DNA from 4 places in the Cytobacillus sp. FSL W8-0315 genome. Region 3 is predicted to be linked to each of the others. Evidence: riboswitches for the same ligand, from Rfam matches in the RefSeq annotation. Region 3 holds a riboswitch; each other region holds the start of a gene.
The links. Region 3 has a riboswitch for cyclic di-GMP ahead of MKY20_RS02355 (hypothetical protein). Riboswitches for the same ligand answer to the same signal wherever they lie in the genome.
Positions count from the first base shown of each region.

Region 1: linked by a shared signal. The riboswitch ahead of MKY20_RS05410 (methyl-accepting chemotaxis protein) and the one ahead of MKY20_RS02355 (hypothetical protein) in region 3 are both predicted to bind cyclic di-GMP.
Region 2: linked by a shared signal. The riboswitch ahead of MKY20_RS06210 (EAL domain-containing protein) and the one ahead of MKY20_RS02355 (hypothetical protein) in region 3 are both predicted to bind cyclic di-GMP.
Region 4: linked by a shared signal. The riboswitch ahead of MKY20_RS26730 (anti-repressor SinI family protein) and the one ahead of MKY20_RS02355 (hypothetical protein) in region 3 are both predicted to bind cyclic di-GMP.

Region 1 covers NZ_JBBOOC010000001.1:1,014,194-1,017,402, forward strand. Annotated here, with positions in the region: gene MKY20_RS05405 (alpha/beta hydrolase) at 1-1,290, opposite strand, end outside; cyclic di-GMP riboswitch class II at 1,436-1,519, shown strand; gene MKY20_RS05410 (methyl-accepting chemotaxis protein) at 1,580-2,509, shown strand; gene MKY20_RS05415 (hypothetical protein) at 2,621-3,025, shown strand; gene MKY20_RS05420 (YwqG family protein) at 3,046-3,209, shown strand, end outside.
Region 2 covers NZ_JBBOOC010000001.1:1,207,013-1,210,221, forward strand. Annotated here, with positions in the region: gene MKY20_RS06195 (DEAD/DEAH box helicase) at 1-671, shown strand, start outside; partial or broken gene MKY20_RS06200 (double zinc ribbon domain-containing protein) at 679-858, shown strand; gene MKY20_RS06205 (ComF family protein) at 988-1,365, shown strand; cyclic di-GMP riboswitch class I at 1,439-1,525, shown strand; gene MKY20_RS06210 (EAL domain-containing protein) at 1,576-3,209, shown strand, end outside.
Region 3 covers NZ_JBBOOC010000001.1:435,963-439,171, forward strand. Annotated here, with positions in the region: gene MKY20_RS02345 (methyl-accepting chemotaxis protein) at 1-392, opposite strand, end outside; gene MKY20_RS02350 (hypothetical protein) at 444-1,154, opposite strand; gene MKY20_RS02355 (hypothetical protein) at 1,210-1,578, opposite strand; cyclic di-GMP riboswitch class I at 1,694-1,780, opposite strand; gene MKY20_RS02360 (DUF4317 domain-containing protein) at 2,185-3,209, shown strand, end outside.
Region 4 covers NZ_JBBOOC010000003.1:189,699-192,907, forward strand. Annotated here, with positions in the region: gene MKY20_RS26715 (LPXTG cell wall anchor domain-containing protein) at 1-671, shown strand, start outside; gene MKY20_RS26720 (DUF5658 family protein) at 783-989, shown strand; gene MKY20_RS26725 (hypothetical protein) at 1,124-1,390, shown strand; cyclic di-GMP riboswitch class I at 1,559-1,647, shown strand; gene MKY20_RS26730 (anti-repressor SinI family protein) at 1,678-1,824, shown strand; gene MKY20_RS26735 (helix-turn-helix domain-containing protein) at 2,114-2,437, opposite strand; gene mnmH (tRNA 2-selenouridine(34) synthase MnmH) at 2,618-3,209, opposite strand, start outside.

The DNA of each region.
Region 1 (3,209 bases), 580 kb from region 3:
CTTGACCAGCTTTTGATATCCCTTTGCATGAATATCCGGGAATATCAGCGAATCAAGGGAACCAGTGAAAGAGATGAGCGGCACATCTATATCTCCAGTATTGGCCACTTCCTTAATATTTTCTTTCACTTCTTTTGGACGGGTCACATATTTATAATCTTCAAAGACAGAATCAAAGGATCGGTCTCTCACGCCATTAACAAAGTTCAGGTAATTGCTCCAATGGGTACGGCCTGGGGCTTCCGGATCGAAATGGTCCCGATAGATATTCAGCGAGACAAACCAGTATACCTGATCATGATAGGCCCATAGTTTTTCCGATCCTTTGGGCAATCCAGCTTTGTATAGCTCTTTAATCGCTTTCTGCTTTATTTTGCCGCTTCCAAACAAAGCTTCCTCCGCATGATTCACTACGGTGGTCAGAGAACTGATTAAATTTGGCTTTTCTTCCGTCCATAACACGCCTTCCCAATCAACTCCTCCATCAAAAAGACGCGGTTCGCCAGTCTTCTCTGGATGGTCATTTTCAAGGGCATAGCGCACGACGTATCCGCCATTGGAAATTCCCATCGCATATGTAGGAATTTTATGCACTGCCGATACTAAATCGCTCGCCGGGTCAGTAGAATCTGCCGGATCGATCAGACCATCGGAATAATGGCTGACTAAGTATCGCTGTGCGGCTTTCGTAACCTGCCGGAACCGCTGGTGCCATTCTGCTACGCTATCATCCTCAGCGGCTAAGGCATTCTTTACTTTTGCAAATGGATCAGCTGAATCAGCGTCACCCTGGGTGCCTTTATCAATCGCTGCAAAAGCATATCCTTTTTCCAGGACATAGTCGCTGAAAAGCAGGTCGGTTGATGTTTCATTTCTTGTAGCCGGGATTCCCGAAACAACCAGCCGGCCATTCCAGTGATCCGGAACCCTTATGACAAACTGGGCATCTTCAAAAATACCATTTACCTGTGTTCCCGTTACAGAAGAAGGCTTATACATTTGATGCCATCCGGTTCCTTCCTCGGCATTTCCCCAGAGATAAGGAGCAAGACCGATGTTTCCGTAAAGGGTCGCCTGCTGATATTGGAGGGGATTCTTGGTGGTCAGCCAGTTGTTGTTCACACCATCAAAGTATTGTTCCGTTACTGTATGCGCACCAGGTATTATGGCCTGGTTTTCCGCAGCAGTTTGCTCGGCAAAACTTCTTTCCGGAAAAAGTGAAAAGCTTAAAGCAGATGCCAGTGATAACGCAATTAGCTTATTTTTCAGATAAATCAATCCCTTCTGCATAATCTCTTACAGTTCTATTCTACTTTTACTAATTATGGGAATCATGGGTCTTAGTAATTAATTATTTGAATTTTCAGTATAAATGAAAGCAGAGCATTGAGAATTGTGATGACTGACCGATGCTAGTACTATAGCCTTACATGCGGGACAAGTTGGAAGCAATGGGAATTCAAGTAGATATGGGCGCTTTAATGAATTCGAGCTAGTAGCGCAACCGGCCAGCACTTACATGGGACCAGTCCCCTTGTAGGGATATGTTCTGACAACCTTTTTTGAAAAGAGGAAGAGCATGCTTACAACTTATAAGCCTAGTCATTTTAAAAGCACACAGGTTCTTGAAAAAGAAGCTGTTTTGGCTGCAATTGAAAATTCTCTGGCTATGATTGAATTTGATAGTAACGGGAAAGTGCTGTGGGCAAATGAGAATTTTGCCCGCACTGTCAAATATCGTGCAGAAGAAATGCCAAATATGATGCATAAGCAATTTTGCACCCCTGAATTTGCCGCCAGCAGGGAATATCAGGAGCTTTGGAGAAATCTGCGCAATGGCAAAAGCTTTCAGGAAAAAATTCAGCGTGTGAACAAGCAAGGAGATCTTATCTGGCTCGAAGCGACTTACACACCGGTATTTGGGAATGATGGCAGTGTAGAAAGTGTTGTAAAGGTTGCTACGGATATTACAGAAAGGGAAACGAATACAGCGCAGGTAGCATTCCAGCTTCAGGCAATGTCAGAAGCCCTTAGTGAAAAAGCAAAAGCTGGAATTGAAAGAAGCAAAGAGGCAGCTCAGGCAATAGCCAAGCTCGTTTATGAGTCCAAAGGGAACCTGGAAATTCTCCATTCTCTCAAATCACAGACACAATCCATCGGCAGCATCGTAAAAACAATCCGTGAAATCGCGGCCCAAACGAACCTCCTGGCATTAAATGCAGCTATTGAAGCAGCACGTGCCGGCGAACATGGCAGAGGCTTCAACGTCGTTGCCGGAGAAGTGCGAAAGCTCGCAAACCGGGTGCAGGACTCCATCCAGGAAGTCAGTGCCCACATCAAAGGAATATCAGATGAAATCAACAAAATTAGTGACGCAACTCTGCAATCACAGTCAGGCATAAGTGAAAACCAGGTTCATAATGAACATGCTGTATCTGCTTTTAAAGATATCGGGGAAGCTGCAAGAAAGCTGGATGAACAGGCGAAGGGTTTTAAGAGTATTTTATAGGAAAATGTGGGCTGCTTTATAGCAGCTCTTTTTTTCTGCAGATAGGAAGAATGGATGAGGCTGGCGAATTTACATATATTCTGTTTATTTTTGATGAGAGAAGATGTTTTTATGAAATATTTCCACAGGACATTCACTTCAGAGTTAAAGGGGAAGATTCATAGAATTGAAAAGGAACTAAAAGAACAAATTGAAAAGCTTCTAAGAGAGAATAAAGCGGCTTTTTCAAAGAAAGGCCTGAAACTCGAGGCTGAATTTAATCAGGAGGGCAGAGATGTTTTCCAGCCTGGATACAGTTCCTCCATTTCACTGGGGATTTCTGATAAAAGAGGGGATCTCATAGATGTAAAAATCATTAAAATTTGGGAATGCGAATACTTTTTTCTTGGAATGCCGGTATCGAAAAAAATCCCTGGAAGCAAGTTGTTTGGGGAGCTTCTGGATGAATCTTCACAAGAAATAACAACGGAGTTAGAACAATGGATAGCTGAATTTTGGGATGAACTTACCAATTAAGAGAAACAGGAGGAAAAAGTATGGGAAATCAATCTTTAAAGCTGCCTAAGGAATTTGAAAAACATCGGAGCGAATTAGAAAAAACAGTTAAATCGTTTGTCTGCATACATGCAGAAAGAGGGGAGACCACACTTTATGAAAGCAAGTTCGGAGGAAAGCCCTACCTTCCAAAAACGAGCGAACA
Region 2 (3,209 bases), 770 kb from region 3:
CAGACGAAACCCTGCAGTATGCCGTCCGCCAATCCCGCAAAGAAACCTCCTCTATGATCTATTTAACTGCCACCCCCAGTCAAAAATGGCAAAATGAATGCCGCAGCGGAAAAAGAAACTTTGTCACTATCCCGGCTAGATATCATCGTCATCCATTGCCTGTACCGGCTTTCAAATGGTGCGGAAATTGGGAGAAATCCCTAAAAAAAGACAAACTCCCGTCTGCAGTTACCCAATGGATCAAGAAGAGGCACGACAACCAGAAGCAGTGCCTGCTCTTCCTTCCAAAAATCGATAAAATGGAAAAAGTCCTTACCATCCTTCGTAAAACCTATCCTAAAATCCAAGCTGTTCACGCAGAAGACCCCGATCGAAAAGACAAAGTCCAAATGATGCGCAATAAAGAGATTCCCATGCTTTTAACAACGACCATCCTGGAAAGAGGAGTTACCTTCCCTAATATTGATGTAGCAGTATTTGGAGCAGAAGACCGTATTTTTACCGAAAGCGCTCTTGTTCAAATTGCCGGCCGTGTTGGAAGAAGCTCTGAATACCCGAAAGGAGAAATCACCTTTTTTCACTACGGCAAAACCGAAAGCATGGTCAAGGCGCAAAAACAAATACTCAAAATGAACACTGAAGCCAAAAAGAAAGGACTGATCGACCATTAACTGCTTAATATGCCATGAAGAAATCCTTTCAGCTGTCAGCTGGACAACTCTCTGGTCGCGGCCAAAAGACAATCATTTATGCCAATGCTGCACCGATAAACTCCCATTTATCAATGGCGATGCTTGCAGTAAATGCAGCCGGCCCTTCAGTAACATAGATCCTCAATTTCGAAAAGGGAATCTATGCGCAGATTGTCTAAGGTGGAACGGGGATCCAGAATGGTCAGGGCAGCTTCTGAAAAACAATTCCCTTTTTATATACGATGACTTTCTGAAAGAAACTATAGCCCGCTATAAGTTCCGGGGCGACTATATTTTGTCGAGAGCTTTTTCTCCTATCATTAGGGAAAAGCTGAGTACCGTGGAATTCGACTATCTCGTCCCAATCCCTCTAAGTCCCCAAAGGATTTATGAACGAGGCTTCAATCAGTCTGCCGCACTCATCCATGAGGCAGGCTTTACCGTGACGGAACCGCTGCAGCGAATTCACTCAGAAAAGCAATCTAAGAAATCGCGAATGGAACGAATTCATTCGCACCAGGTCTTCCAGCTGCAAAATCTCAATATCAAGAATAAAAAAATTATCCTAATTGACGATATCTATACTACCGGCTCAACTCTATATCATGCAGCGAAAGTTCTTAAAGCAGGGGGTGCTGCTTCAGTCTGCTCGGTTACATTAGCAAGAGGATAATGGATGGAATTAATTACAAGTTGATGTTTTTGATCTGGATAGTTATTAGGAAAATAATCCTATGTTAAAATATTCTAATCCAGGGCAAATTTTACGAAAGTAAAAGACGCAAAGCTGCGGGCCTAAAGCAGGTTTCTGCCATGGCAGCCGGGCTGCACAGAAGAAGAACTATTTTCGTTTGCCTTTTTTTATTGGAAAGGATGTTTTGAAGTGGACGAAATAAACTCACAGGATGGTGAAAACACCACTAAAGATATTGCTGAATATAACAGTCAGCAATTGGAATTGACGAAAATAAAAAATAACCTGAACCAGGCTCAGAAGATCGCAAATATTGGGAGCCTGGAGTACGATATTGAAAACGATAGAGGGTTTTGGTCAGATCAGCTGTTCCGGATATTTGGGCTAAAGCCTCAAAAAGGTTTTTTTCCGGACTACAAAATGTATTTGAGTTATCTGCATCCAGACGACCGGCCGGCTTTTGAAAATCAGTTTACTCGACTGTTAGAGGAAAAGGACAGTGTGGATCTGATATGCCGGATAATTAGGCAGGATGGAGAGGAACGGTATATTCATCATCGTGCGGACTATTTTGCAGGAGAAAGCGGATCACCGAAAATCGTTGCAACGATTCAGGATATAACTGAAAAAAGGCGCATGGAAGAGAAGCTCTATGAAAACGAGCGGAAAATAGGACAAATCTATGAAAATCTTGATGTTGGCATTTATTCCGCCGATTTAATAGAAAGAAAGGTATTTCATTTCTCCAGAGGAGTGGAAGGCATTTTCGGGTACACAGCCCGTGAGCTGATTGATAATTTCGATTTATGGGACGAAGTGATCCATCCTGATGACCTGCAAAGTCTGGAAGCCAATCGGGTAAATCTTATACATGGGAAGAGCGTTCGCTGCCAATATCGTATCTTCCATAAATCCGGTGAGCTTAGATGGGTGAATGATCATAGTATCCCCTATTTAGATGAACGAGGCCAACTTATCCGGGTTGATGGCTTTGTAACAGATATAACAGAACAAAAATGGCTTGAAAAGAGAATGAGGCGTATGGCATTTTATGATCATTTGACCGATCTGCCAAACCGCCGGTACTTTGATCAGAAGCTGCAGAGCCTTATTGAAGACGATGAACAACAGAATTTCGCTGTCTTGTTCTTTGATCTGGAACGGTTAAAGCAGATTAATGATACCTTTGGACATTCCTCAGGAGATGAACTTCTTAGGCTTGTTTCACATAGAATTAAGGAGAAGTTAAATTCAGTCTGTTTTTCAGCAAGAATTTCCGGTGATCAATTTGCAGTTATAATGGAATATATCCAGGAAAAGGAGGATCCTGCGCAATTAGCAGATTCCATTAATCAAATTTTCTCTGAACCATTCCACATCGACAGCTTTGAGCTTAATATTACCCCATCTATAGGCATTAGTTTATATCCGGATAATGGAAGAACAGCTGATGAATTAGTCAGAAATACGGAATCTTCCCTGTACCATGCCAAGCAGAAAGGGAATAATAGATTCCAGGTTTACCATCCTTCCATGGATATTGAATCTTATAAGCTTTTTACCCTTGAACAGGATATGAGAAAAGCCATTCAAAATGATGAGTTTTTTCTTGAATACCAGCCAAGAGTTGATACGAAGACCGGCAAAATAGTAAGTGCCGAAGCTTTATTAAGATGGAATCATCCGGAATGGGGCAGAGTTTCCCCTTTGGAGTTTATAACAGTGGCAGAGGAAACCGGTTTAATCATAAATATAGGTGAATATGTGCTAAGGAAAGTATGCAGCCAGATTTATTCCTGGAAGGAAAAAGGGTTATCGATTGT
Region 3 (3,209 bases):
TCCTCCATAGATGCAGCACTTTCTTCTGTTGCTGCCAATTGTTTCGTCAACCCTCTGCCTACCTCATCAATTGCCGCTCTAACAATATCCGCTTTTTCAGAAGCATATTCACCGACTTCAGTAAGATTTTCACCTTTTTCATGAACATCTTTTGAATAGGAAAAAAACTTTTCCCTTACAAGGCCGAAATAGTCGATTAGCCCATTAAATACAGCATGTTTAGAGCTTCGTTCATCAACCTTCGCTGCAATTTTACCTGCTGATAATTCTTCCATTCCATTTATTATTTCCTTATGAATATGGAGATGGTGTTTTAATGAAAAGTATCGATAGGCAAAAAACACCGATACTCCCATTAAAATAATATTGATGCCTAGCATAATCGCTTCCATTATAATAAATCCCCTAACATCTATTTAATTAAATTAGACTTTATATGTAATTTAAAGCTCTTTTATTAGGATATATGTTCCATCTGCTACATTTGCAGGAATACCACTCAGCTTATTATTATCCTGATATTTATGGACAATATAATTTCCTTCAGTATCTTTATATTTTTTCATATTATGATATTTTTCCATGACCCGTATTGATTTAGGGTTGGTTGCTTCACCTAAAACAGCCTTTAATCCTTGGGATGATGCTTTTGCGATTAATCTATTTCCTAGCTGCTGAATAATTTCATGACGATTATGTTCAGCTATTACGCCTAACATGAAAAGGTGTAATAGTTCTCCATCCTTGATTTCATGTCCATTCTGTTTTTTATAATCTTCCATAAAACGTTTATCTACATCTTCCAAAACACGGAGAATTACATTCATATCATAAAAAGAACCTTCAAATATGTCTTCTCCGATTATCTCAGGTGCATTTGTATCTCCCGCAAGTACACCGACAACTTTATGATTAGCATCCTTTGCAACTGCGCAATATCCCTGTTCAATCGTAGAGTCTAAATAATCCTTGGTAAATTGATAGAAATCCTCATAGCCTATATTCAATTGTCCTACCATTGGCTCCTGAACCCATTTCCCTGCAACCTCCACTCCTATGAATGTTCGAGCCAGACAATCAGCTGCTTTCACAATTAATTCTGGCTGATCCTTCTTTATAATTTCGTATGTATATAGCTCTAGTGTTGTTTGCACTTCTTTACTCCCTTTCAAATGTAAAATAATGATCCCCTAATCATTGTCACGAACATTAGATGCCATGAGGCACTTTATCAACAAACGTACCTGAGAACTCAATTCTCTCAAGTGCATTCCTGATTTGCACCTGCGCAATTTTAGATGACGGTTTTACTACAAGAATATCCTTAAATCCCAATGAAGAATAAAATTGCATTGTCTGTTCAAGCTGTGGAACCACCTTTGATGGGACAGGTGTTTGATGGGTCCCGTCTACAACAAATGTATAACTTTGCCTTGATACCTTACTAATCGTATCCTGTAAATCTATCATATAACCTTCCGCATCCTCCTCTCTCATTAACCCATGAACCTGTACATGAACTTCCTTTGCGGCCTCATTAATGGCCATTTTGTATTTTTTCTTATCTACAACTATCATCGCTGATCTCCTTTGCCTGTATTCTCCATCATTTTTGCAGCTATTTAAAAGGTGTCCAAAAAAAAAGACTATCCCCAAATAGACAGGGATAGCCAAATAAACGTTCTTTATTATCCTTGGCAACCCGACTGTCATTACCCTGGAGGATTTTAGACTCGTAGCTTTGCGTCCTTACCTTTCGATAAGTTTGCCTTTTCAATTTTATTGAATATAGGACTAATTTCACGATTATATTTTACTATACTATTATAAAGAACTTGCCATTTTTTGTCGATACTTGTAATTTTTATTTCTGCATCCAATTTTATCTGGAAGAGTATGTCCCCATGTTAAAGAAATAAAAAAGGCTTCCCATAAGTTTAGTCAACTTATGAGAGGCCTCAATTAAATACCTTTATGTTAACAAAATATCAGCATTCTACATTCACCTCGCCAGCGCAAATTCGGCCGGTAAAAATCAACTTCATGCTTCTCAAATCTCCAGCCAAATTTAATTAACGTATCCCTTTTCAAAAAAGCGAAAATAAAAGAAATAATTTATAGAGCTGATGTATTTTGTTATTCTAGTAAATATGCATATTGGGCAGCTTAGGAGTGGATTTAACTGTGAACAAAAAAGACATCGCACAGATTCGGAAACAATTTAAATTAAATAATGACTTACTAAAGATCTCAGATATTTTTAATGTCTATATTATGAAGGAATCAAGTGAGATTTATCATTATGAAAGCCAGCCCTTTGAAATGCTGGACCAGGATCAGCAGGAGCTATTTATGGATAACTTCAAAAAGCTGCTTGGCGGCCAATTGGATGAAAAGCTCTTTGAATTAAAGTTTCAGAGGGATGCCGAAAACAGCAGTCAACTCATCCTGCATCAGGGATTGCTAAGCAGTGATGCTGAAGGCTGGATGGATCAAATGCTTCAGATAGTCGGCAAAATGCTGGGAATCCGGCAATATGAAAAGGATATTGTCGTTACATTCATTCGCGGGGAGTATCTTAAGCCAATGAAACGCCGCAACGCAGAAGCCGAGGAAAGTGAACGGGATGCCGTTTATTCTCATCCCTTTATTCTCTGCAGCATAAATAACACTCAAGAACCGAAGAAAGAATTGCTTTTTGACTATGTAGAAAAGGAATTTAAATATCATTTTACCGTTGATCCGATTATCAACCTCAAGGCTCCCATTTCAGGGTTTCTATTTCCTTGCTTTACCGATCATGCAGCTGATGTCAATCACGTCTTGTATTCAGCAGGCAAGGTACATGAGCCCGACTACCAGTTCATAGTGGACGTTTTAAACGGGGAAGAAACGATGACGGCGCAGGATGATAAAATCGTTTTTGAGGAAATTATTAAAGACGTAACAGGAGATCAGCTAAGCACAGCAACCCTTTCCAACGTATATGAAGAGATTAACCGTATGATCGTGGAAAACGAAGAGGATGAACCGCCGAAGCTGGATTCCAAAGACGTAGAACGCGTTTTAAAAGTGAGTGGTCTCGAAGATATTAATTCAGAAAAGGTCCAATCCGCTTATCAAAAAATCATCGATGATGACAAATATGAAATAAAGGCAACCAGCGTCCTGCCCAAATTTAATTCAAAATCAATAAAAATCAGCACGAA
Region 4 (3,209 bases), on a different contig from region 3:
TTATTATATATAGCTTTGTTTTCTTAATTGTTTTTGGAAACAAAACTGCAATAGCACTGGACAAGGAAATTGATATTAATACGAACTTAGATAACTCAAATAGATACCTATTTAAAGTAGAAAACCTAAAACCAGGCGACTGGATGCCGCGAAATATAACGATAAAAAATGATGGCAATCAAGATTTTAAATATACTTCTAACATTGGAAAATCGAAGTCTATTAAAGGACTTTTTGAGGAATTAGAGCTTGAGGTTAAGAAAGATACAAAGATGCTTTACGAAGGAAAACTTAAGGATTTTAAAGGCTTCTCTCCCAGAGAATTAGGGAAGGGGACAGAAGAAACTTTATTTTTCCAAGTAACAATGCCAGAGCATTTGGGAAATGAATTTCAAAATTCCGCCGCAGAGGTTGAAATCATTTTTCTTGCGGAAGCAACAGGTGATTCTGGAACCGACAACGAGACTCCCGGATCAGGAGATAATAATTCTGGAGGGGGAACTAATACTTCACCACCATCAACAGATGCCACGGTAATTCCAGAGAAAGTGAATAAGCTCCCAAATACCGCAACTAATAATTATAATTTATTACTTATTGGTGCACTATTTTTAAGTACTGGAAGCGTAATTTTATTATGGCGTTATAGAAGGCTTCGGAGTGATACTTAGATTAAGGCCTGAGGAACTGATTCTTTAAGGCCTTAATTTTAATTCGTGTTTAGAACTTATTTAAGCAATTAATGAATATAATCAAATAGCTGCTCATTAAGCGGTGAACTTATGAAAAAAAATCTGCAGTATCTTGCCTTCATTAATCTTCTGGATAGTCTCTTGACGTTCTTTGGAATTAGACTATGGCTGATTGAAGAAGTGAATCTAATAATGGATTTTCTATATACTATAGAACCCCTATTATTTCTTTCTGTTAAAGCTGTTTTTTCAGGCTTTTTAATTCTAAACTCAACTTCGACTAATTTTCCAACGTAAACCAAGGTAAAGAAGAGGTGCAGCTTATTTTTATTCATTCATATTAGTACTTCATGTTTTATGGATTTATGAAGATCTATCTTAATAACCGATAGAGTAAAAATACTATTCTTAGTCAAATAAGGAGGCTGAAAATGTACCGAAAGAACTGCAATAAATGCCACAAGCCTTCATACAGCAGCAGTGAATCGGGTGACTGGCTATGCCCGATATGCGGATCTAATTTAACGGATGAAGTCTTTCTGAATGCTATGACCCTCGAACCAGTCCACACGACCTTTAAAAAATGTATAAATCCGCATACCGATTCAATAAAACAAATCAGCAAAAATTTCAGAAAAAGAATCGGACTTTCCTACTACTCAAAAAAGAGTTCGACCATTAATAACAACTTCCTTTAAAAGATGAGGGGTACAGGTAATCAAAAGAACCTAGATCAATTAGAAATTTGTCGAAAATCAAATTAATTTAATATTAAAATAATTAATAAAAATTACAAAATCTGACAACGTTAGCAATACGGCCATAGTAGAATACATTTATGGTAAAAATTTCTTTGAGCCGATAGGCGCAGAAAAAGGCAAACTCATTGAAAGATGAGGACGCAAAGTCACGGGTCTAAGGTATTGGATGATACTACGATGGCTGGGTTGCCTGGAATACGATATGTATCCTGGGGGGAAGAATTTTGACGGAGCAAAATGTAAAGGTCGAAGGAATTGATTTGGAGTGGCTGCAGTTAATTATGGAAGCAAAGAACCTAGGCCTGCAAAAGGAAGAAATTAGAGAGTTTTTACATAATAACAAAGCCAAAGAGCTTCTGATGGAAGCCTAATATCCGGTATTGCTAAGTATTTCTGTTAGAGGTATCTCTATATACGGAAATGCTTTTTATTTTGGCTGTTTTCGTAAAGTTTGTTGCTATTTAATAAATTGATTTAATTTACTGAGTTGATTGGAGCGGAGGGGACTTGACTCCTGCGGGAGGCTCCCGTTCCTCCCCGCGGAAAGCAAGTTCCCGCAGCGGAAATCAACGGGCAGAATAATAAGCAAAAACAACACACTATGAGAAAGGATCCTAATTTTGCAAAAAAAATAAGCCTGTACCTTCAGGCTCATTGCATCTATGATTTTTGTCCGCTTCTCCACTTATTAAAATCCAAAAACTCCCGAAATTGCTCCTTAGAAACACCAGACTCCATCGCTTCCTTTACAATTTTCATCCATTCTGAATCGAGGTCTTCCTTGTTGATCTGCTCATGGATCAGATGGTCCACGGGAACATTCAGAACACCTGCGATTTTCTCAAGAAATTGAATCGATGGATTAGTTTGCAGATTGCGCTCAAGCGAGCTTAAATATGATTTTGCCACACCGGCCTGGTCGGCAAGCTCGGATAAGGACATTTTCTTTTCCTGGCGAAGTTTTTTTACACGATCACCGATCATCGTATACCACACACCTTATTTTGTATGTAATAGGATTATATCATATATCTAGTTCCATATTAAGAACGATTTGTTCAATATTATTACCATCATACCACAGTGTCAACCGGTTTAAATAGTTAGTTATCTGTGATTTATAAAAATATATCTTTTGTCGCTCGCAAAAAGTAATGCTCCGCGTCAGAGGACGGGAGCATTTTGGTTTTCAATAATGTGAATAATTTGCTGTGCAGCAGCTTCCACATCATCCGCATTTACGTGGTGGAATTGGCCTTCATAGTCATGCTGTTTAAAAGCATAGCGCGGATCGTAATAGTGTTCTAATAAAAGCTTTATAAATAGCTCGTAGTTTTCTGCTTCAGCTGATTCATCCAGCTGCTCGCGGATTTCAGTATCTTTCAGACGTTTTTTAATAAACACAAGGCTTTCATCCACTTTCGGCTTGAACCATTCTTCTCTTTGATAAGGTTCCACATAGTCACGGAGGATACGCTGCACACGGGACTCCATGCTGGCAAACATATCAATATGAATACCAGTTTTTTTGGTATCAAGAAGCTCGTCCGGCTGAACAGCCTTTCCTATTCGCTTGCTTTCAGCTTCCATAATAATATAAGGGGAACCTTTAACCTCAGAAAGGGATTGATACAATAGTGCATCAAATGTTTTTTGTGTGCTGCCGTCTCCCATGCCAAAGGATCCGAAGATTGAACCGCGATGTCCTGCCATTTCTTCAAGGTCAATAACAGGATATCCTTTTTCGCTTAATACC